DNA from 3 places in the Celerinatantimonas sediminis genome. Region 3 is predicted to be linked to each of the others. Evidence: riboswitches for the same ligand, from Rfam matches in the RefSeq annotation. Region 3 holds a riboswitch; each other region holds the start of a gene.
What was found. A riboswitch is a leader RNA that binds a small molecule or an ion and turns the genes downstream of it on or off. The one in region 3 is predicted to bind fluoride.
Positions count from the first base shown of each region.

Region 1 (7,786 bases), on a different contig from region 3:
CCAACAGAAAATTCGGCTCGACGGCTATATTACGCTGCTCGATACTCCCGGAATTTTATGGCCGAAGTTTGATAACGAAAATAGCGGCTATCGTTTGGCAGCAAGTGGCGCCATCAAAGATACCGCCATTAGCCATGATGATGTTGCCGCCTTTGCTGGTGAATATTTGCTGGAATATTATCCGCAGCGCCTACAAGAGCGTTATGGCTGGCAGACGCTGCCCAATGATGAAATTGACCTGCTCGAAACACTTGGCCGCCAACGCGGTTGCTTGGTTCGTGGCGGACATGTGGATTTCACCAAAGTGGCCACCATCTTACTCAGCGAGCTTCGAGAAGGAACATTAGGCCCCATCACCTTAGAGCATCCCGAACAGATTGAAGCCGAAGAAGCTCACTTTGCAAAGTTGCGCCAAGAAAAAGAAGAACAGAAAAAACAATACAATCAACAGCGCCGCGCAAAAGCGAAAAAACGCCGCCGCTAAAGCGTGATAATCGCAAGAGCCAGCCAGGCTCTTGCGAGATCCCCACCTTACTTGAGCCTGTCACGCCTCAATAATTGACTGAAAAATCATTAAAATCAGAACTTCAATAAAAGTTATCTTCGATCAATTCACATTCGACATTTGTCATAAATTTGTCATAGCCACTCGATACGCTGAGCAAGTCATATTTGCAATGACAAAAAAGTAATCATTGCAACGCAAGCTCTTTTTGCATGGAAGTCGTTATGTCTATCAAGCACAAGCTCGTTATCGCGGTCACATTGATTTTAGCTCTGCTCTCCATCGCCCAAGCATGGCAACAACTGCAGAATATGCAGCGTAATGTTACAGAAAATATTCAACATCAAGCCAAACAGCTTTCCACTACCGCCGCAACGCAGCTCTCCATCTGGCTCGATGATAAACTCAGTACGCTTAAATCCGTCACCGATAAAACCCCAGCCAATAAAGAGTTTCAGTTAGAGCTCTATCAAGCGCAAAAAGCAGCGGGTTTTTCTAGCGTCTATTATGGCAATGAGCAAGGCCAGATGGTCGCCGGCGATCCAAATTATGAAATTCCTTATGGCTACGACCCGCGCGTGCGGATCTGGTACATGGGCGCTCAGCAGCAAAGCCCCTATTTCTCGCAGCCCTATACTGGGACCGACGGTACGATGGTGATGTCCATATCGATAAAATCGCCCACAGGAGTTTATGCCGCCGACCTGCCACTAACGGTGATGAGCACTCAAATGAAAGCACTCAGTAACTCAGAAGTGCAGGCATTTATCATCGCTGATGATGGCACCTTGTTGGTCTATCCCGATAATAAGTGGTTAGAACACAATATCAGCGAGCTGGATAAGACACTCACCGACAAACAGTTAAAAAAACAAAATGAGCTGATTAAAGCCACCATCGATAAGCGGCCAGTGCTGGTTAATTTTACTCATATTCCCAACACCCATTGGTCGATTGCCTTAAGCTTTGATAAAAACAAAGCATTTGCTCAAGTCCATCAGCAACTTATCAGTAGCATTCAAAATACCACCATCATGTTTGTTGTCGTCGCCTTAGTGCTCTACAGCCTAATTTCTATCTCGTTCAGGCCGCTCAAACAACTTGAAGCAGCGATTAATGAACTGGGCCAAGGCGAAGCAGATTTAACCGCGCGCTTAAACCTAAAACGTCGCGATGAAATAGGCCGGCTTGGAACAAGTGTTGATATCTTTTTAGAGCGGCTTCATCAGCTATTACTTGGAGTAAAACGCGACTCCAATGCGCTGGCGCAACATGTTCAAGAGGTGACTCATTATGCCAGCCAATCGACTCAATCAGTCGTTCATCAACGCCAACAAATTAGCGCCATGGCTGACTCATTTAATGAAATTACCGAAAGTGCCCGCCATGTTGCAGACAATGCCGAACAGACCAATGTCAGCGTACAAAGCTCACAAGCAAGTTGTGAATCAGGTAAACAGGTGATTGAACAAAATCAGCAACAAATTCTGCAGCTTGTCGAACAACTGGAAGCCAACGCCAGCAGTATGGGTGCATTAAAGCAGAGCAGTCAAAAGATCACCGTCATTCTGAGCATTATTCAAGGCATTGCCGAGCAAACGAACCTGCTGGCCCTTAATGCGGCAATTGAAGCAGCTCGCGCGGGCGAGCATGGCCGCGGTTTTGCGGTGGTTGCCGATGAAGTTCGCAATCTATCCAGACGAACCCATGAATCAACCGAGCAGATCCAAGGCGTGTTAAATGAGTTGCAACAACATACCAATCAAGCAGTCAATGCCATGCAGCAAAGCCGTGAACAGGCGCGGCGCAACGTTGAGCAGGCAAACGCGGCAACGGCCGCTCTTGATGAAATCAACCAAACGATTGAAACCATCTTCGATATGGCCAATCAAATTAGCAGCGCCGCCGAACAGCAACATCAAGCGACCCAAAGTGTACGAGACAACAGCCAAGTGATTGAACAAACCTGCGAAAAACTGCAAAAAGATGCTGATAATAATGAACATCAAGCCAAAGAGTTACATCGAATTACTGAGCGTCTTAACGGCGAAGTCGCGCAATTTATTCTTTAGTTTGAGGCTGTCACGCGCTTTAAACAGATTTGAGCATAGCGAAAGATAACCGTGCATAAACTTGGCTTAGCATAATCGTCATTGGTATTGTTCTAAGCTCTTGGTAGAATGCCTCTGCAAATGGTAGGAGGCTTTTTTTGAAACTCAACAGCGCCCAGCAACAAGCCGTCGAATACACTAGTGGCCCATGCCTTGTGCTAGCAGGTGCTGGCAGTGGTAAGACGCGTGTCATAACCAACAAAATTGCCTATTTAATTGAACGTTGTGGGTATCATGGTCGTCATATTGCGGCGGTAACCTTTACCAACAAAGCCGCCCGAGAAATGGCAGAGCGGGTTCGTCATACCATTGGCCGCGAAAAAACTCGTGGCTTGACCATTTCAACCTTTCATACCTTAGGCCTTGAGATCATTCGCCGGGAGCATAAAGCATTATCGCTCAAAGCGAACTTTTCGCTGTTTGATGACCAAGATCAGATGGCACTCTTAAAAGATCTCAGCGAGGTTGAGCTTAACGGTGATAAAGACCTGCTTCGCCAGTTGCAGCATCAGATTGGCCGCTGGAAAAATGATCTTATGTTACCTGGCCATTTTCAGGTAGAAAATGATGCCAAAATTCAGCTATTTGCCCAGCTTTATCAGCGCTACCAAAACCAAATGCATGCCTATAATGCACTGGATTTTGACGATCTGATCCTAATGCCTACGCTACTTTTAAAAACCAATGAACAGGTTCGCGCCCGTTGGCAAAAGAAAATGCGCTATCTGTTGGTGGATGAATATCAAGACACCAACACCAGCCAATATCAGCTGATTAAGCTGCTCGTTGGAGAGCGGGCCTTTTTCACCGTGGTTGGCGATGACGATCAGTCTATTTACTCGTGGCGCGGCGCAAACCCGGAAAACCTCTCACAGCTCAAAGCTGATTTTCCCAATCTTAAAGTGGTCAAGCTTGAGCAAAACTATCGCTCAACACAGCGCATTTTAAAATGTGCCAACATTCTCATTGAAAATAACGACCATCTCTTTGATAAACGGCTGTTTTCCGAGCTCAATTATGGCGAGCCTATCAAAGTCATTATGGCCAAAAATGAGGAACAAGAGGCCGAACGAGTCATCGCCGAGCTGATGGGCCATCGCTTTATTAATCGCACCCAATACAGCGACTATGCGATTTTATATCGCGGCAATCATCAGAGCCGACTACTGGAAAAAGCGCTGATGACCAACCGCATTCCATATAAAATTAGCGGCGGGCAATCGTTCTTCTCGCGCAGTGAAATCAAAGACTTAATGGCTTATCTGCGGTTAATGGTCAATCCGGATGATGACAGTGCGCTGCTTCGAATTATCAATGTTCCGCGCCGGGAGATTGGCCCAACCACGCTTGAAAAAATCGGCCGCTTTGCCAATGAGCAGCATATCAGCCTATTTGCAGCAGCTTGTGACACATCACTGCAAAATTCGCTGCCCGCTCGCTCGCGCTCGGCCGTTGAGTTTTTCTTTCGTTGGGTAGTCGAGCTTTCCGATCGCGCCACAAGAGGAAATACCGTTGAAGCGGTACGCGATCTGGTGCGCGATATTCACTATGAAGACTGGCTGTACGAAACCAGTCCCAGTGCTCGCGCTGCCGAAATGCGGATGCAAAATGTTTCGACATTATTCCGCTGGGTAAGCGACATGCTCGAAGGCGATGAAGACAATCCGGCGATGAGCTTAACTGAGGTCGTAAACCGCCTTATTTTGCGCGATATGATGGAGCGCGCAGAAGATAACGAAGATGCCGACCAAGTACAGCTGATGACACTACATGCCTCTAAGGGTCTTGAATTTCCTTATGTATATCTTATCGGGATGGAAGAGGGCTTATTGCCTCACCAAAGCTCTATTGATGAGGACATGATTGATGAAGAGCGCCGCCTTGCTTATGTTGGGATCACTCGTGCTCAGCGAGAGCTTACCTTTACGCTGACTCGTGAACGACGTCAATTTGGTGAACTGATTCGCCCTGAACCGAGTCGCTTCTTAATGGAACTGCCGCAAGATGACCTGCAATGGAGCAACCGCCGAGTTGAACAATCTCCTGAGCAGCGCCAACAAAAAGGGTTAGCCGGGGTTGCCGCCCTTCGTCAGATGCTGGCCGATAAAAAATAGCTCAGTGCAGCAAAGCTGCGCTTTGAGCTAAAAGTGTGTAAAATCCAAGCTAAGGAGATGGCATTCCTCCTCTAACCGCCCCACCGGCTGATGATGCCTGATAACAACCGGATCGTCTCACGATCTTCATAAATAAATTAACACGCTTGAAATCATTCGAACGAAAGAGGATTTATGTTAGCAACACTGATAGCCGTCTTTATCGGGGGCGGTTGCGGCAGTATGCTGCGCTGGTTTATTAGTTTAAAACTCAACAGTACTGGGGCGACACTTCCACTGGGAACATTAGCGGTCAACATGCTGGGTGCATTTATTATCGCTGTTGGCATGACTATTTTTGCCAAAATGCCAAGTATAGATCCTGCTTGGAAACTGATGATCACAACCGGGTTTTGTGGTGGTTTAACTACATTTTCAACCTTTACAGCTGAAACCCTCACTTTATTCCAGTTAGGTAAATACACCACCGCGATTAGCAACATGGCGCTTAACCTAGCCGGTTCAATGGCAATGGCAGCCATTGCATTTGCGCTGATGTCTTGGATAACAGCAAAGTAATTAAGTTTGCGCCATAAAAAAACGCCGCGTTCAACTGAACACGGCGTTTAAGCAATTAGTGCTTACAGAGCCAAATCAATACAGGATAGTCAGAAACCAATCTCTACCTGTTATGACAGCCATTCATCATTCGATGTTTGACTGTCCCTATAATACGATAACTTTCTAGCTATTTCCGTGATTTAAACCCAATTTTTTAGTGTATTATTCACCCTGTTGACCATTTCTTGAGCGATCATTGCTTGGCACATGAGCAATCACCTGCTCCCAAGGCAAATCATTATCGCCGATGCCAATAAAATCAGGATTAATCAGGCTTTCGCGGCGATTAAAACTCATCGGTTGTAAATTTAGATCGAGCAATGTCCCGCCTGCTTCACGCAAAATCACCAGCGGCGCCCCAACATCCCATTCGCCTGTTGGACCAAGCCGAATATAGCAATCAGCCGCTCCTTCAGCGACCAGACAACTTTTTAAGCTAGCACTGCCTAACGGCAACAACTCATATTTAAAATCATCACTGAGCACTTTTTTCAGTTTATTGGTATTTTGCACACGGCTAACCGCGACACGAATCGTCTCTGGCGGAAACTGATAATGGCGACAATGAATACTTTGCGGCCCTTGGCTACCTTGAATTTTATAAGCCCCAGAGCCTTTAATGGCGTAATAGCAGGTATCGCTCACTGGTGCATAAACCAACCCGAGAATCGGTTCGCCTTCGCAAATCAAGGCGATCATCGTGGTGAAATCACCAGTCTGGGAGACGAACTCCTGGGTGCCATCCATCGGATCAACTAACCAGTAGTAATTCCACTGGCTGCGCTCAGCAAGTGCAATATTTGCATGCTCTTCGGAAAGCACAGGCCAATCCGGGGTTAACTTACGAAACTCTTCGCACAAAATATTATGAGCGGCAAAATCAGCACTCGTGACCGGAGTATGATCGGATTTATGCTCCGTTTTATAATGGCCGTTTTGATACAGTTTTAGAATCTCATCTCCCGCTTGGCGGGCGATCCGCTCAACTGCAGGGAGCAAATCAATTAATGGTTGTGGCATGTCTGACCCCCTTTTCGCAAATAAAACCAGCTCTGGTAAGGTACTCGATTTCAGAATTAGCACGGTGGCTTAGCAAGCTGTTGCTCAATGGAAATTGCCGAGCGGTGCGGTTGCTATGAGCAGATCAACTGATTTATTTACAGTTTGAAAGTTATTCTATAATAATCGCTAAAACGAAAATTAGCTAATTAGCGAAATTACCTACGATTTTTCTGCCACCATTGGTTAAACAAATAAAGCGCAGCAATGGTTCGGGCTTCGCTAAATTCTTCACGCTCAAGCAGTGACATACACTCATCGACAGGCACGGTTTCAATCGCCAGAGGCTCAGGTTCATCACCTAATAAACGCGATGGATACAGCTCATCTGCGACAAAAATTTGCATTGCTCCACCAAAATAACTCGGGGCAACGGTAACTTCTTTAAGCATATGCCAATTTTGTGCAGCAAAGCCCACTTCTTCTTGTAATTCACGATTAGCAGCCTGCTGAGGTTCTTCACCCGGGTCTATCGCGCCTTTGGGAAAACTAAGCTCATAGCGCTCAGTTGCAGCGGCATACTCTTTAATAAGCAATAGCTGATTATCTGCGTTGACCGGGACAATCATTACTGCCCCTCGCTGGCCACCGACTAATCTCTCATAGACTCTTCGCTCGCCATTACTAAACTCCAGATGCAGAGATTCGACCTGAAAAAAATGGCTTTGAGCGGCGATATGTTGCTCAAGAATTTTCGGTTTCTTCTTTGGCATTATTTCTCTCTTATAGCTCTGTCACGCCAGCTAGCCTTGATGCTACCTTAGCTTTTTGGGCAACATCATCATGTATGGCCGCTTAGAAAACGCCTTGGTTCTTAAATGAATAAAATCCATCAGCCGATGGCGCGCCAAGTGGCTCTAGCAATGCTCGAAGGCGCTTAGGAAAATGTGCGCTTGGCCGCGCCTTTAAATCAACTTGCCATCTTAAATCGCTAAGCTGAGCACTACCTTGCAATACTAACATCTGGCCCTGATGATTGACTTTAGCAACATATTGTCCCCTCGAGCAACTGATCTGTACAGAGACAGGAGACAAACTCAACTTGCCAAACAGCGTGCTCAACTGAGGTTTTTGCCAATTAACTTGCCCACTGGCGCTTTGGCAGCGATGGTTTGAGAGCGCTAATTTATTAAGCTTTACTTGAAAAGTGCCCTGCGTTTGAAAAGGCAGTGAGACAGCGCGATTTAGCGCTTGAGCGGAAAAGCTTAGGTGTAAATTTTCAACGCCTTTGCTCAGAGGTGACTGAAAAACATTAAAGGTTCCAGAGAGTGGACCATCAAGCGTTATCTGCTCTTTGATGGTCAAACCCAAGAGTGACCACGGCTTTAGTTGCCAACGTAATCGCCCAAGCGATTGGCCATGCCAAACGAGATGCGTGACCTGCCCTTGATAAAGCG
Region 1 is NZ_JBEQCS010000001.1:284,753-292,538, reverse strand. It holds gene ylqF (ribosome biogenesis GTPase YlqF) at 1-484, shown strand, start outside; gene ABTQ23_RS01360 (methyl-accepting chemotaxis protein) at 730-2,577, shown strand; gene rep (DNA helicase Rep) at 2,715-4,730, shown strand; fluoride riboswitch at 4,775-4,837, shown strand; gene crcB (fluoride efflux transporter CrcB) at 4,905-5,288, shown strand; gene cysQ (3'(2'),5'-bisphosphate nucleotidase CysQ) at 5,493-6,350, opposite strand; gene nudE (ADP compounds hydrolase NudE) at 6,548-7,102, opposite strand; gene ABTQ23_RS01335 (type II secretion system protein N) at 7,185-7,786, opposite strand, start outside.
Region 1: linked by a shared signal. The riboswitch ahead of crcB (fluoride efflux transporter CrcB) and the one ahead of ABTQ23_RS11340 (adenine nucleotide alpha hydrolase family protein) in region 3 are both predicted to bind fluoride.

Region 2 (7,786 bases), on a different contig from region 3:
AGGCGGTGATAATAGTGGCTATTCCCATCAATGAAATGTATTTGCCAGACACGGTTTCATTAAGGCTCATTCCAGAAGTTAAGAAGAATAGCTGGTAAACACTAAAAGCCGTAATGGTAATGCAGATCATCATTTTACCAAAAAGTGCGAGATAGAAGTCTCGTGAACCTTTAATTGGGAAAATAAAATATTTGACAAAAAATTCCCAGTCTAATTTTTTTTGTTTTGGCATGCATAGGCTTGATTTTTCGCGCAAAATAACAGCCGCAATAGGCCCAGATATCAACATAAATATAGCCATAACGTTGTACCCCATATCAATGAGAGATGGATTGGATGCACTTAAAAAATATCCTCCTACGACAGGCCCACCATATTCACCTAGGATAAATCCCGCTGCATAGATTGAAGATATAACGCCTCTATGTTTAGGTGCTGTTTTATCAGCAATAGCCGCAATTAAAGGGGCGACAATAAAGTTAATAAAGGTTTGTAGTAAACACCATAAAACAATAAACATTGTTAAATGACTACTATCATTTATTCTTCCAAGAAAAAATATGACAGCAGCAGTTAGAACTGACCCAGCAAGCATCCAAGGCGTACGTCTTCCCCAGCGAGAACGGGTTAGGTCTGATAGTGCGCCAATGATAATCGTGGTGATGGTAGAGGTTATCGCACCGAGAGTTCCAAGCAGTGCTAAAAAGTTATTTACAGCCGAACCACTTCCTATAATATGGCTTAGTTTGGCGGGATTTAAAACAGAATTTAATCCCATGAATGGCCCAAGCCAAAAGAGAGCTCCTAACCCAGCAGCTATCCCCACATATAAGGGAGCTTTAGGTTGTTTTCCATCGGTTATTTCTTTAACCCAGGTGATTTCATCTGCATCATTATTATTTTCAATAGGAATATTTGATTCAATATCCGTGTGCATGCTAAGACCCTCATATAATTAAAAGTTAACTTTCATAAATTATTTTTGAGAAATTTATTAAGAAGTTAACAATATTAATTGCCTACTTAGTAACCACTGTAAGTACTATTTGTTTCGTAGTTAAGATATATTAACTTGATAAAATAAGAGTTAATTTACATGCTAATAAACTTGGACAAAGCTGCTACTGACGAAAAACTGTGATCCCTGAGACTTTCCAGTAGTCGTCGAATTGTTGCATGCAGTTGCTAAAGCGCAACTCAGTTGGACGTCAGTTCTGCTATAGCCAGACCTGCTTAGTTTTAGTCATGAAAAATATAGAGTGAGTGGTAGATGAGACGATTGTTAAGGCGATACGTGGTGAATAACACACGGTCGTAGAATGTAATGCGTAACCTTTTAGAAAAAAATCAGGGATAGAACAGTTAAGATAATTTTCATTGAAAAATGGTGCCGATTATCAGAATCGAACTGATGACCTACGCATTACGAATGCGTTGCTCTACCGACTGAGCTAAATCGGCACTACTTAGATGTTTGTTTTTAGGAATACGAACTGAGGTTAGGATAGATGCAGCTTAAGGCTGTTGAGTCATCATTTCCCTAAATAAGGTACAAATATTCCTTTAAGTATGATGAACGAGCGGGGCAAGCGTCCCAAAGTCTAATCACAAAGGCTTTGTTCAATCAGACATAAAAAACGTTGAAGAATCATAGACCTTAGCACCTCGAAGATCAATAGATTAAAGTCATTAAATCCTGAGCTTAAGTGTGAATATTTGATCTGGCGTCAATCATCGAGAGCCTGTTGCTTAGAAGGGCTTTGGCAACAGGTTACATCAGTTTATCTGCTCTTAACTATTACCTATGTGAAACTAAGATACGGACATTGCTTGTAATCGGTCAGTCAGCCATGGAATCACTTCTTTTTTGCGGCTCGTAACTCCGGCAAGAGTGATAGGTTCTTGGTCAGCTTTTTGCGGATCGAAGAAATGTAAAACTGAGTTGTGCTTGCTGATATCAGTGAGCATCAGCACCACCATATCTAATTTATTTGCCAAACACTCTTCTTTCATGAGCGCTAATAGCTCTGGCAGTATGGGCGCTATATCAGCTAAGTCCTGCATTTCAATCTGGGCTAACAAAATAGCTTTGCCTGCAATCTGATAATTTTTTGCATCTCGATGCAACAGTCTGTCGGCACTTTGCCCGGCAATATCTGTTTTGGCTTTGAGCAAGCCTTTGACAAATTGTTGGTAATCCAGCTTGGCAATTTTGGTAAGCTCAGCAACCGCTGTTTTATCAAACTCGGTTGTCGTTGGGCCTGTTAGGGCAACAGTATCGGATAATATCGCGCCAAGCAGCAATGTTGCTTGCGCTTTTGTTAACACCATTGCGCTTTCTTGAGTCATTACTTGCCAAACGATGGTCGCACTGCATCCGAGCGGGCGAATCCAGACATTCGGTGGGTTTTTGGTGACGACAGTTCCGAGCCTGTGATGATCGATAACGCCAATAATATTGCTATCTAGTAAGGTTTTTGGGCCCTGTTCTGCATCGGTAAAATCAACTAACCAGACTTTTTGATCTTTTAGTGAATCTTCAAGCAGGGATGGCTGCTCAATGCTCGCTGATTTAAGAATATAGCGAGTCTCAGGCGTTAGTTCTCCTTGGCGAAAAGCTTGTGCATGGTGACCTTGTTGATTGAGCCAGTCGGCCACAACGAGGGCACTGCATATGCTGTCACTGTCGGGATTTTTATGCCCAAAGACATAAATAAGAGATTCGTTAGAATTGATGGAAGAAGCTGAAAAAGCGTTGTTTTTTTGCATAAAGATACCTGATAGATCTGATTAAAGATAAAATCAGGCGCCATCATTCGTTGTTAAACGACGGTTTGGATAAGGTGGAACACCATCACCTTGTGTTTTAAAGAATAGCGAAATGCGACCATTAAAGCAATTTTATTGTGTGCAATATAATTGTTCGATTCTATTGATCGCTTTATAATTGCAATGGACAAACTATTATGTGTGGAATTGAGGTATTGCCCATGAATCCGTGTAAAGTGACCAGCGAACAAGCGACCAGTGCAATCAAAGATGAAGACTTGTTGCTTGATAAACAGGTTTGTTTTCCACTTTACAGCGCAGCAAATGCTATCGTGCGCGCCTATCGACCTTTGCTGACTGAGTTAGATTTAACTTATGTTCAATACTTGGTAATGATGGTGCTCTGGCAATCCAACGGCATCAATGTCAAAACGCTGGGTGAAAAGCTGCATTTAGATTCAGGAACTTTAACACCATTGTTGAAACGTCTGGAAGCCAAGAAGTTGGTCGAGCGTCGCATCAGCCAAGTTGATGAGCGAGTTAAAGAGCTGTTTCTGACCAATGAAGGCGTGGCTCTTAAGCAAAGAGCTTTATCTATCCCCAATGCAATGTTCTGCAAAATGAATCTAGAAGTTGAAGAACTCACAATGCTCAAAGAGTTGTGTGAGAAAGTCATCAAGACTTTAAAATAATCGCTTGGGCGTATTTGGGCCCAAAAATCTTCGTTTATCTTTGCGATGAAATTCACAAGTTAGATTATTTGTGTAAAAATTTTCATTTCAAAATTGCACACAATTAAATTGCGCGATATCTTATTGGTATTCATCCGTCTATTCACCATAATGAAATAACAAAAACACGAGGGACTAGCTATGAGTTCAATTTACGATATTGAAGTGGTTACTATTGATGGTAAACCACTGAAACTTTCTGAATATAAAGGTAAAACACTCTTAATCGTCAACACTGCATCGGAATGTGGTTTAACACCGCAGTATGAGGCGCTGGAAAAACTGTATGAAGCGCGCAAAGGTGAAGGCTTGGAAATTTTAGGTTTCCCATGTAATCAATTTGGAGCACAGGAACCGGGCCAAGAAGCAGAAATTAAATCATTCTGCACTAAAAACTATGGCGTAACCTTTTCGATGTTCAGCAAATTAGAAGTCAATGGACCAGATCGCCATCCATTATATCAAGCGCTGTACTCCGCAATCCCAGAGCGTACGACAGCACCAGACAGCGAGTTTGTTGATTTGCTTAAAGGTTATGGTTTCGAAGTCAAAGAGGGCAACATTCTGTGGAACTTCGAAAAATTCCTAGTAAGTAAAGATGGCGAAGTGGTTGGTCATTTTGCTCCAGATATGACTCCCGATCATCCAATCCTTAGCAAAGCATTAGACGAAGCATTAGCTAAATAATTGCTCAATTAAGCTGATGTGTCTCATTTTGTATTACAGAGACACATCAGTTAGGTATGAATTTTAAGCTGTCAGAATTTCGCTCAGATCGGATTTTGCGTCGCTAGTTAATCGCAAATCAAATTGTTCTTTAAGTGTGTTCAGTAAATTCTCGGTTAAAAAAGCTGGCGCTGTTGGACCGGTATAAATTCCTCTTACTCCAAGTGATAACAATGTTAAAAGGATTACAATAGCTTTTTGTTCAAACCATGAGAGCACTAATGTTAATGGCAGTTCATTGATGCCGCATTCAAAGCTATCGGCCAGTGCCAGCACAAGTTGAATAGCAGAATAAGCATCGTTGCATTGACCAACATCTAACAGCCGGGGTATCCCAGAAATCTCTCCGAAGTTTTGTTTATTAAAGCGATATTTACCACAGCCTAATGTTAAAATAAGTGCGTTATCAGGGACTTGTTGCGCAAAATCAGTGTAATAGCGTCGTTGTGTTTTTGCGCCGTCACAGCCACCAATTAAGAAAAAGTGGCTAATATTACCGGATTTAACTTGTTCAATAACCGCCGGAGCTGCGTTCATCAGACTTTGATGGCCAAAGCCAATGGTTATCTGCTGTTCTGCTTGCGTATCAGTAAAACCAGATTGGGCGAGCGCGCATTCAATTACGTCACTAAAATCATCTCCGGTTAAATGTTGCACTCCGGGCCAACCTACAATATTGCGGGTAAATAATCGGTCTGCATATTGGCCAACATTTGGGTCAATCAGGCAATTGGATGTCATAACGATAGCTCCAGGAAACTTAGCAAATTCTCTTTGCTGGTTTTGCCAAGCACTCCCGTAGTTACCAACCAAATGCGGAAATTTTTTTAGCTCAGGGTACGCATGGGCAGGAAGTAACTCACCGTTTGTATAAACATTGATCCCAAGATCTTGAGTCTGCTCTAATATGGTTTTAAGGTCACACATGTCGTGGCCAGATACTAGAATACATTTCCCAGCAATCGGATTCGTATTGACTCTGGATGGTTGCGGATGACCGAAACTTGCGGTTTCGCCAGCATCTAACATAGCCATAACTTGATAGTTTAACTGGCCTATTTGCATTGCTGTGTTTAACAGCTGTTGGTCATCGCGACAATCACTGCCGAGAAATCCCATTATCTGATGGTATTGAGTATAAACTGCGGTGTCGGTCTGTCCCAGAACACGCGCATGTTCCATGTAGGCTGCAGCTCCCTTTAATCCATACAGACACAGTAATCTCAAACCTAGAGTATCAGCACTTATCTGATTTTGTTCGCGATTCACGGCCGTTTGTTCTGCAATATTGACGATTGCTGGATAGTTGTTAGGAAGCTGAAAATACGCCGCTTTGGTCATTGGAGGAAGAGGGAGCGCATGTGCCAATGCGCTTTTTTCAACTAGGTTTGCCAATTGATCGCGATAGCTCTGTGCTTGTTGAGCTAATTGTAGAATTCTAATCGGATCAAAGTTGACGTTGGTCAGTGTGGCAAATAGAGCTTGGGGAGCCCATTGATCAATTTCGTCGTTCACAATGTTATATCGCCGGGCTAAATCGGCCCAAAACGATAATCCTTCTAAGAGAAACACGAGAATATCTTGAAGGTTTGAAACTTCAGCTGTTTTTCCACAGACGCCAGTTGTGTGATCGCAACCATAACTGGTACTGGTATGGGCAGTTTGTTCACATTGGGCACAAAACATTAGGTTATTCCTTATCTTAGATTTAGTTTGCTAAGGTATAATCACAATGTGTGCCAAATCATAACTATATGATTATTATTGTATTTTATAATTCATGAGTCATAAATGATGTTCTTTTGACATCATGTGATGATAAAAATACATCACAATTTATAGTGTTAGAGCTTAAGATTAATTTTGTCCAAGTTCTAAGCAATCTGCTCAGCATCCGTTTATGTCAGCCCAAGTTTTTGCCCTAAACGATAAAGATTTCCTCGGTCCATCCCTAGTTCTCGAGCGGCTTTTGCCCATACACCGTGATTGTTAGTTAGCGCTCGTTCTATTAATTGGCGCTGATAGCACTGCATCGCTTCTTTGAGAGGGAGGGTTTGCACTGATGGATGCATGGAATCTCTGCCTTTTAGAGGAAAATCTAATACACCTCGATGTATTACGCTCTGTGCTTGGCCCAAAGTCTTAAGAGCTGCGCGAGTGAGAATATGTTCTAGTTCGCGAATATTGCCTGGCCAGCTGTAGCTGTGAAGTTGTTTTAGCGCCGCATCGCCAAGGGTCAGAGGTTGACAATGAAACTGCACCGTTAAGCGCTTAATTAAAGCATCACATAACAGTGGCAGGTCATCGAGACGTTCTCTCAATGGGGGAACATGTACCGGAAATATAGCAAGGCGGTGATATAAGTCACTGCGAAAGCGCCCGGCAGCAACCTCTTGTTGTAGATCTCGATTGGTGGCAGCTATCAGGCGAACATCTATGATTTTCACAACGTCACTACCGATGCGCTGCAGTTCTCCCTGCTGGATAACGCGAAGCAGCTTCGCTTGCAGATTCAGCGATAATTCGCCCACTTCATCTAAAAAAAGTGTGCCTTGATCGGCTAATTCAAATTTGCCACTTCGGGCGTTAATAGCGCCGGTAAATGCCCCTTTAACATGGCCAAATAGCTCGCTTTCAGCTAATTGTTCCGGCAGCGCTGCACAATTCACTCGAATTAGTGGCTGGTCGTTACGCGCAGAGCGTTCATGAATACGATTTGCAACCAGCTCTTTGCCTGTGCCTGTTTCCCCACTAATAAGAACAGTCAGCGAGCTGTTGGCCACTAGATCGACATTGCTACGTAATTCGTTCATTACCAATGTCTGCCCCGTAAGTTGTGGAGCTTTGGCATGCTCATTTTTAATCAGAAGGCGAGTCATAGTGCGTTGATGTTGATTTGCTCGGCTCAAGCGTTCAAATTGTCTGCGATTATGCAAGGTGGCCGCGGCTAAGGCTGCTACCGTTTGGACGGTAATATCATCAATTTGGTCAAATTTCCCAGCTGCTTGCGCATCTAATGTGAGCGCTCCAACTAGCAGCTGTTCCACATATAAACTGCATCCCATACATGAGTGAACAATATTAAGAGGTTCTGAATTTTCTAGCAAACCGTCAAATGGGTCTGGTAACGGACATGAGGCGCTAAAACGAACAGGCTCTCGGCTATTTAATATCGCTTCTAAACGTGGATGTTGTGCGAGATAAAAACGTTGGCTTAATCGCTCTTTTTGTAAGCCACTGGAGGCAACAGGAATTAATGCTTGATGCTCATCGAGAATAAATAATGCGCAAGCATCGCATGGAAATACCTGTTTGATTGCATCGATCAGTGTCTGGTAGGTTGTATCGCTAGTGAGGTCTTTGCTAAGCATCAGCGATATGTTAAGCAACAATTGTTCGATAGACTCAAGCATGAAATGACCAACCAGTAGATGATAACGTAACGTGATGTTATTTTGACATCAATCTATCGAACTCTTTTGATCATAAACAGATTTTTTACAGGTAAACGATTTTGCATTACTGACTCAGCTGTCGAGATGGTATTGCTAGCAATCTCA
Region 2 is NZ_JBEQCS010000024.1:7,127-14,912, forward strand. It holds gene ABTQ23_RS19395 (MFS transporter) at 1-937, opposite strand, end outside; tRNA gene ABTQ23_RS19400 (tRNA-Thr) at 1,386-1,461, opposite strand; gene ABTQ23_RS19405 (manganese-dependent inorganic pyrophosphatase) at 1,813-2,769, opposite strand; fluoride riboswitch at 2,797-2,868, opposite strand; gene ohrR (transcriptional regulator OhrR) at 2,991-3,461, shown strand; gene ABTQ23_RS19415 (glutathione peroxidase) at 3,642-4,187, shown strand; gene hcp (hydroxylamine reductase) at 4,251-5,912, opposite strand; gene norR (nitric oxide reductase transcriptional regulator NorR) at 6,125-7,639, opposite strand.
Region 2: linked by a shared signal. The riboswitch ahead of ABTQ23_RS19405 (manganese-dependent inorganic pyrophosphatase) and the one ahead of ABTQ23_RS11340 (adenine nucleotide alpha hydrolase family protein) in region 3 are both predicted to bind fluoride.

Region 3 (7,786 bases):
AGCCCTTGCCAGAGCATTGCTTCGTAAGCGGCCTGTTTTATTACTTGATGAACCTTTTAATGCGCTCGATCCAGTGCTTCGCGCCGATTGTTTAGCGTTGGTTCGAAACCTTGCTAATGAGCATCAATTAGCGGTGTTATTGGTGACTCATCAATTTAGTGATGCCAGTGCGATTGCTGATGAAGTTGCTTTTATCGAACATGGGCGGGTCATTCAACAATGCCCGCCCCAAGAGCTACAAAAGAACCCGGTTAATGACCAGGTTGCTCAGTTTTTAGCGATTGCGGATAAAGGCATTTTTACCAGCAAAGACCGCAGCTGAACCTAGCTGTTGTTCAATTCGCATGAGCTGATTGTATTTTTCAACACGTTCACCACGACATGGTGCACCTGTTTTGAGGTGTCCGGCACGCATCGCAACGGTCATATCGGCAATGAAGCTGTCGGTCGTTTCGCCGCTACGGTGAGAGATGAATGTCCCCCAATGGTTTTGATGGCACAGATTTACCGCATCGAAGGTTTCAGATAGTGAACCAATCTGATTTAATTTAATCAAAGCGGCATTGGCTAGTTGTTCATCAATACCCCGTTGAATATAGGTAATGTTGGTTACAAATAGGTCATCACCGACGAGTTCAACACGTCCTGCTAGTTTGTCATGCAGAACTTTCCAGCCTTCCCAGTCATCTTCAGCCAGACCATCTTCAATCAGAACCAGCGGAAAATCGTCAATCAGTTTTGAGTAGTAGTCACTCATCTGTTCGGCATTCAGTTTAGAGTTTTCAGTGTTTAGCGTATAAATACCTTTATCGCAGAATTCACTGGAAGCTGGGTCCATACAAATCGCAATGTCATCTCCAGGTTTAAACCCAGCAGCTTCAATGGCTTGGACAATATACTCAAGAGGTTCGCGGTTTGATTTAACTTGTGGAGCAAAGCCGCCTTCATCGCCAATCCCTGTTGAGAGGCCTTTTTCTTTAAGCACATTGCGCAAGGCCTGATAGACTTCGCTGCCCCAACGAATGGATTCAGCAACACTACCGGCACCCCATGGCGATATCATAAATTCCTGAAAGTCAGCGCCTTGCCAGCGAGCATGCACGCCGCCGTTAATGATGTTCATGCAAGGCACTGGTAATAGATTTGCACCTGTTCCGCCAAGATATTGATACAGTGGCAAATCTGATTGCAATGCCCCTAAGCGAGCACAAGCCAGTGACACACCTAAAATAGCGTTAGCACCGAGTTTTGCTTTGTTTTCAGTGCCGTCTAGCTCTAGCATGATAGCGTCAATTTGGCGCATTTGACGAGCATCAGTACCAATCAGCGCCGGTGCAATGGTTTTGTTAATGTGTTCAATTGCTTTTAAAACGCCTTTGCCACCAAAGCGAGATTTATCATTGTCGCGAAACTCAATGGCTTCGCGCGAACCTGTACTGGCCCCTGATGGCACAGACGCACGAGCTGTTCTGCCAGATACATCAAATACATCGACTTCGACCGTTGGATTACCGCGAGAATCAAGAATTTCGCGAGCTGTGATCTGCTGAATTTGATTATTCATAAAGCCTCCGTTAAGGATTTTTCATTGGGAATATGTTGCACCAACACATCAATATTGATGCGATTGATGAATTCAAACGAATAAGATGACATAACGCCAAATAGCCGGTTTTTATGGCCAACGATCAAAAGATCGATTTGACGTTCATTGATGAGATTTTCGATATCTTTAAACCGGGTAATGCTGACAAGCTCTTCAATTCCAGCCGGAAAATCGATGGATTTGATAAGCTCAGAGAGCATTTGTTTGGCTTCGATAACATGTTTGGACTGCTTCTCAAGGACTGTATTATCATTGAGATATTGCAGTTCCCGGTAGTCAGAACTAATGTGGCCGATGGTAATTTTAGTGCCCAGCGCATGTGCCATTTTACTGCCATGACTGAGTAAAATTTTCCCATCTATCTGATCGTGAGCCAGAACTAATGCGTGGCGATAATAGGTCATAACCACTTCCTCCAAAGGCTGTTGTCGGCAACATCAGTATGAGCTACATGAACAGCAGAAAATAAGTGGCAGTTCAAAAAACAGATGAGATTAAAATGCGTGAATGCATATAAAACTTTGATATCTGGCATACTGATGTACCCCTTAAATAGATAAGGATGAATCATCAGGTGTTATCAGCCAGAAAAGGGCGGTTTGTTACGGTGAACACCATCACCGTAGCAATCAGTTCAATTGCTAGGGATTAAAATACGCGCTTTTAATCCCCTAGGCAATTTATTAATGTAAAAATTTTGTAAATCTCACTAAGACTCGTTATGAGTTAAAGTAAGTTGCCAAACGCCTGTATTTGCACTTAAAAATCCAGCTTCACAGTAAGCCATATAAAAGTGCCAGAGCCGAAAAAACTGGGCATTAAATCCGAGATCACCAGGGTGTTGGGCGCGATAGGCACACAACCGATTATGCCAAGCCCGCAGCGTTTTAGCGTAACTTAAGCGCATGTCCAGTTGATTATCAATTTGTAGTTTTGATTTTCTAAATAGCCGTTTGAGGATTTTTAATGCGGGTAAAAAACCACCAGGGAAAACCATCTGTTGGATAAAATCGGTGTTATGGCGATAGTTATCGTAGCGCTCGTCTTTGATGGTAATCGTTTGCAAGAGCATTTTGCCACCCGGGGTGAGTAAATCAGCACATTTTTGAATAAACTGTGGCAAATAAGCATGGCCAACGGCTTCAATCATTTCAATTGATACCAATTTATCGAAATGGCCATGTAGATCACGATAGTCGCAACTTAATACTCTAATCTTGTCATTTAGGTGCAATTTATGCACTTTTTGACAACAGTATGCATATTGCTCATCAGAGATGGTGGTCGTTGTAACTTGGGCACCATAATGCTGTGCGGCATAAATAGCGAGCCCGCCCCAACCCGAGCCAATCTCCAATAGATGGCTTGAGCTATTGAGCTGGAGCTGGTCACAAATGCGCTTGAGTTTTCGCTCTTGGGCCTGTTCTAACAAAGCTTCAGGAGGCCTGTTTTTTAGCTCGTCATCATATAGCGCACAAGAATATTGCATCTTCGAGTCAAGAAATGACTGATAGAAATGATTTCCCAAGTCATAGTGCGCTAGAATATTGCGCTTGGCTTGCTGTTTACGATTGTGGTTAAGCCAGTGGCGAATTTTAGCGCTCCACTGAAACAGCTTTGAAATATTGGAATCAAGGTGATCGAGCCGCTGTTGGTTATTGGCCATCACCAGCAGTAATTCATGCAGGTTACTGGTGCGCCAGAGCCCTTCAATGTATGTTTCAGCCGCGGCTAAAGTTCCACCTCGTAACACCCGCTCAAAGACACAGGCGTCTCGAACATCAATCACCAGTTGATGTTTAGCACCCTTTTGCCCAAACAACTGACTAGGCTGTCCTGGTTGTTGCAATTCAATGCACGCGCCATCGATGCGCGACAAAAACATAGTGACAATATTGCGTGCCAGTTCGCGTTGGGGATTTAACCAGGGCAGGCTAAGCCTTCGGGCCTTTAACATAGATGATTCCTTTACCGACGATCGGATTTTTCCTTAGGGTGAGCATAAAAAGGCACTCGTTTAAGCCATAAACGCAGTGCCTGATAATAGATTCGGGCAATAATTAAGGCGCTTTGAAATGCATGATTGCGCACCAGCTGACGCACACTTTTTGCATTTAAAGGACCTTTTTTAAGAGTCATTGATGCGCTAAATTCACTGCTTTGTCGCTGACAGTCGATGACTACATTGATGGTTTCACCAAGCTCAATATGCCAGTGATAATGCATATCCATGGGATTAAATGGCGAAACATGAAATGTTTTAGTGGTGTCTTTTATTTGGCGCAGATCAATACAATAGTAGTGTTTTTCAAGCCATGGCGTATTGGTTACTTCGACCACCGCGTAGATAAAGTCTTGGTCATTGCCGTAAAACACAAAATTAATTGGACTAAAGTAGATACCACTCCAGCGCAGCTGGGCCATCATCACCATGGTTGATGGCGTAAATTCTGGGACAAACTGCGAGAGCTTATCGAGCGCTTTGTCTTTTAAAGGTTTATCTTCAGGGCCGAGGTAATCTTTATTATGCAATCTGAGGCGCAGCAATTTGTGGCGATTGAGTAGAGCGCGAACCTCATCTAACTCATCTAAGTTGACCCACAAATAGCTGATTGGGTAACTAAATTTATGATCCTTTGGCACTTTTCGGTGATGAAAGGTGCGCCCTTCAGTGATGGCAGATGTCAATCTCATAATCCTGTCCCGGTTAGAGATTCAACGACATCATTAGCGCTTCTGACCCCATCTTCATGAAAACCGTTGTACCAATAAGCGCCGCAATACCAACTGTGGTTGTGGCCATTAATTAAGTGGCGTTTGCCCTGATAGTAGCTAGTTTTGCAATCAAACAGCGGGTGGTCATATTGGTAATGGCCAAGAATAGTTGCTGAATCAATAGCTTCGCTGGGATTAAGTGTCACGACAAACGGCAGTTCACTGTGAAAGCCTTGCAGCCGATTCATATAATAACTGACACTGGCTGGCAGGTCATCGCCATGACCTTGCGGAGTAATTCGGTAGTTCCAACTGGCACGAGCTTTTTCAATGCTCGGTAATAGCGATTCATCTTGATGTAAAAACACCTCATTGCTCTGATAGCGCAATGCTTGCAATAGCTCTTTTTCTTGAGCGCTGGCATCATCGCCTAAAATAGCTAGCGCCTGATTACTGTGGCAGGCAAAGATAACCTCATCCCCTTGCCAGCGCCAATTATCAGCGCATGTTAGCGTTACACCATCTTTACTTCTTTTGATGCTTGTCACTTCACTATTAAGGCGAATATGTTCTTGGCAATTCTTGAGCAATGGTTTGATGTATTCACTCGAGCCGCCTGGGATCACATACCATTGCGGCCGGTTGGTGATATCCAGCAAACCATGGTGATTGAAAAAGCGCGCGAAAAAGCGCATCGAAAATTGGCGAATATCATTTAATGAAGTTGACCAAATAGCGGCCGCCATCGGCAATAGATAGTTTTGGCTAAATAGCAGCGAGAATTTTTGTTGATCTAAAAATTCTCCGACACTCAGTTCGGCGCCTAATTCACAGGCTTGTTTGGCTAATTTATTAAACCGAATAATTTCGCTAATAAAGCGGTAAAACCAGGGGCGAATAAGATTACGGCGCTGCGCGAACAGAGAATTTAGACTGTGTCCGTTATATTGAAGATTAAGTTCGTCATTGACGACACTAAAACTCATCTCAGTTGGTTGCCGGGTAATCCCGATTCGCGCTAGTAATTTGGTAAATAATGGATAGGTACGATCATTAAACACAATAAAACCAGTATCCACAGGATAGACTCGCTGTCCTATGGTGATCTGCTTTGTCGCCGTATGGCCACCGAGTTGACCTTCTTTTTCAAGCAAGACAACATCGTGCTGTTGTGCCAGCAGATGTGCGCAGGTCATGCCGCTGATTCCTGAACCAATAATCGCTATTTTCATTATTCTGCTCGCTTAGCGAGTTTGCGGCAAATGGTATTTTGCCAAGACATGGGTAATTTTGCTAAGACCCGAAGCATGAGGTGTAATTGCCAAGGAAATGCAATGTGTGTGCGTTTTTTAATAAGCCCTTGTTCAATGAGTTTACTTGCCTTATCAACCGATAATAAAAACGGCATTTTGAAGTGGTTGGCTTGGGTCATGGGAGTATCGATAAACCCTGGCTCAATCAGATGAACGCTAATTTGGCGTGGTTTAAGATCGGTTCGAAGTACATTGGCTAGCTGTTTGACGCCTGCTTTACTGGCGCTATAAGCGCCTGAGCGAGTGAACGGAAGATAACAAGCCAGCGAGCCAATCAAAGCAAGTTGACTGGGACTATCCATTTTCAGCCAGATAGCTTCGAGAATATAACCGATGGAGGCAAGATTAACATTGACCACATTCGCAAAGGATTGGCCATCAAAATGATGGTAATGGTGGTACTGGCAAATCCCCGCACTTAATATCACCAATTGTAGCGGTGGTAACTGGCTAAGTGCCTGCTTAACCATTTGATAGTCAGTTAAATCAAGTTCAACTGTTTCAGCACCCATTTCAGTGAGTTTGCTTAAAGTATCTTTATTGCGGCCAATGGCATACACCCGATGTCCTTTTTGGCAATAATCGAGCGCAAGTTGATAGCCAATTCCCGATGTTGCTCCAGTGATTAATACATTCATTGACCACTCCTTTTTTTGAGCCATTTAGATAAAGCTCCAAGTACCGGCAAATGGTCGTGAAGAAGCGTTGATACATCAAAATAATCACGATGGAAATAAACAAGCTGATTAAATTGAAGCCAAGAACATCCTTCTACATAAATTGGCCGTTGCCGGTTCAATTGGCGATGGGTAAAGCTCATTGTCCAGCTCAGAGTCGCTTGTTGGTTTTGAATAAGGCTATGGTGAAAATCAAACTGACAAGAGAGTGTATTAACGAGTAATTTTTCAAAATAGTGATGCAGTTGACTCTGGCCAGAAATTTGATGCAAAGGATCGCGAAATTCGACATCAGGTGCATACAGTGCCATCAGCGCAGCTAAATTATCGGTGCTTAATGTTTGGTACTGAGCTTTTAACTGTTCGATGACCATAACCTAAGACTCCATCAGTGAACGGGATGATGTCAGAACGATCTTTTTTAAGTGCGATTAAGATAATTTGAGTGTATCGGGTAGCTATAAAATATATTGCGATATCTGTCAGTTATAGTAATAAAAACAGCATATAACAAGCCGAAGCTCAAATTTTTAAACTTCGGCTAGTGAGGACTTTTTAGGAAGGGATTATTCAGCCGTTAATTGTTCACTGCGATATTTGCCTTGGCCTTGTTCACCTAAAACATCAGCTAAGTATGGTAATACCGAATCAAGTTCACTTTTGAGTGTCCAAGGCGGGTTAATCACGATCATCCCGCTGGCTGTCATGCCGTAGCCGCTGCGATCAGCGCTTTGTGATAGTTCAAACAAGACACTGTTGGCAATGCCGGTGGCTTTAATCGCCGTTTCTAGCTCATTGACCCAGCCGCGTTCAACAACCGGATACCAAAGGGCAATACAGCCGGTGGCAAAGCGTTTATGAGCCTCGACAATTAGTTTTACGACTTTTTGGTAGTCACTTTTAATTTCATAAGGCGGGTCAATTAACAGCAATCCTCGCCGACTAATCGGCGGCAGATGCGCAAGAGCGCCTTTAAATCCATCACCGAGTTTAACTTGCACCCGCTTATCTTTTCGCGTCTGTGTCAAAAGCTGTTTGTGATCGCTTGGATGCAGCTCGTATAAAAACAAACGATCTTGTTCACGTAAGCTGTGGGCCGCAATCCAAGGCGAACCTGGATAATGACGCAGATTATCTTTTTGATAGTGGAACTGTTTGACGAGCGCCAGATACTCATCCAGCAGTTCGGGTCTATCATCGCGTTGTGCTAGGCGCATAATGCCTTTGATATATTCACCGGTTTTTTCAGCCTCTGGACTATGCAAAGCATAGCCGCCTGCGCCCGCGTGGCTGTCGATGTAATGAATCGGTTTTTCTTTTTTCACTAAATAGCTAAAAATACGCTGCAAAGTGAAATGTTTTAGCACGTCAGCATAATTGCCAGCGTGAAAAGAGTGTCGATAACTTAACACGTTAAAATCCTAACTTGAGGCTCAATCATCACTGATTAGCATAATGCCGTGGGCACTGAGTTT
Region 3 is NZ_JBEQCS010000008.1:131,256-139,041, forward strand. It holds gene thiQ (thiamine ABC transporter ATP-binding protein) at 1-322, shown strand, start outside; gene eno (phosphopyruvate hydratase) at 275-1,564, opposite strand; gene ABTQ23_RS11340 (adenine nucleotide alpha hydrolase family protein) at 1,561-2,010, opposite strand; fluoride riboswitch at 2,171-2,237, opposite strand; gene ABTQ23_RS11345 (class I SAM-dependent methyltransferase) at 2,316-3,563, opposite strand; gene ABTQ23_RS11350 (DUF1365 domain-containing protein) at 3,575-4,300, opposite strand; gene ABTQ23_RS11355 (NAD(P)/FAD-dependent oxidoreductase) at 4,297-5,553, opposite strand; gene ABTQ23_RS11360 (SDR family NAD(P)-dependent oxidoreductase) at 5,553-6,272, opposite strand; gene ABTQ23_RS11365 (nuclear transport factor 2 family protein) at 6,269-6,685, opposite strand; gene ABTQ23_RS11370 (23S rRNA (adenine(2030)-N(6))-methyltransferase RlmJ) at 6,878-7,723, opposite strand; gene ABTQ23_RS11375 (CvfB family protein) at 7,745-7,786, opposite strand, start outside.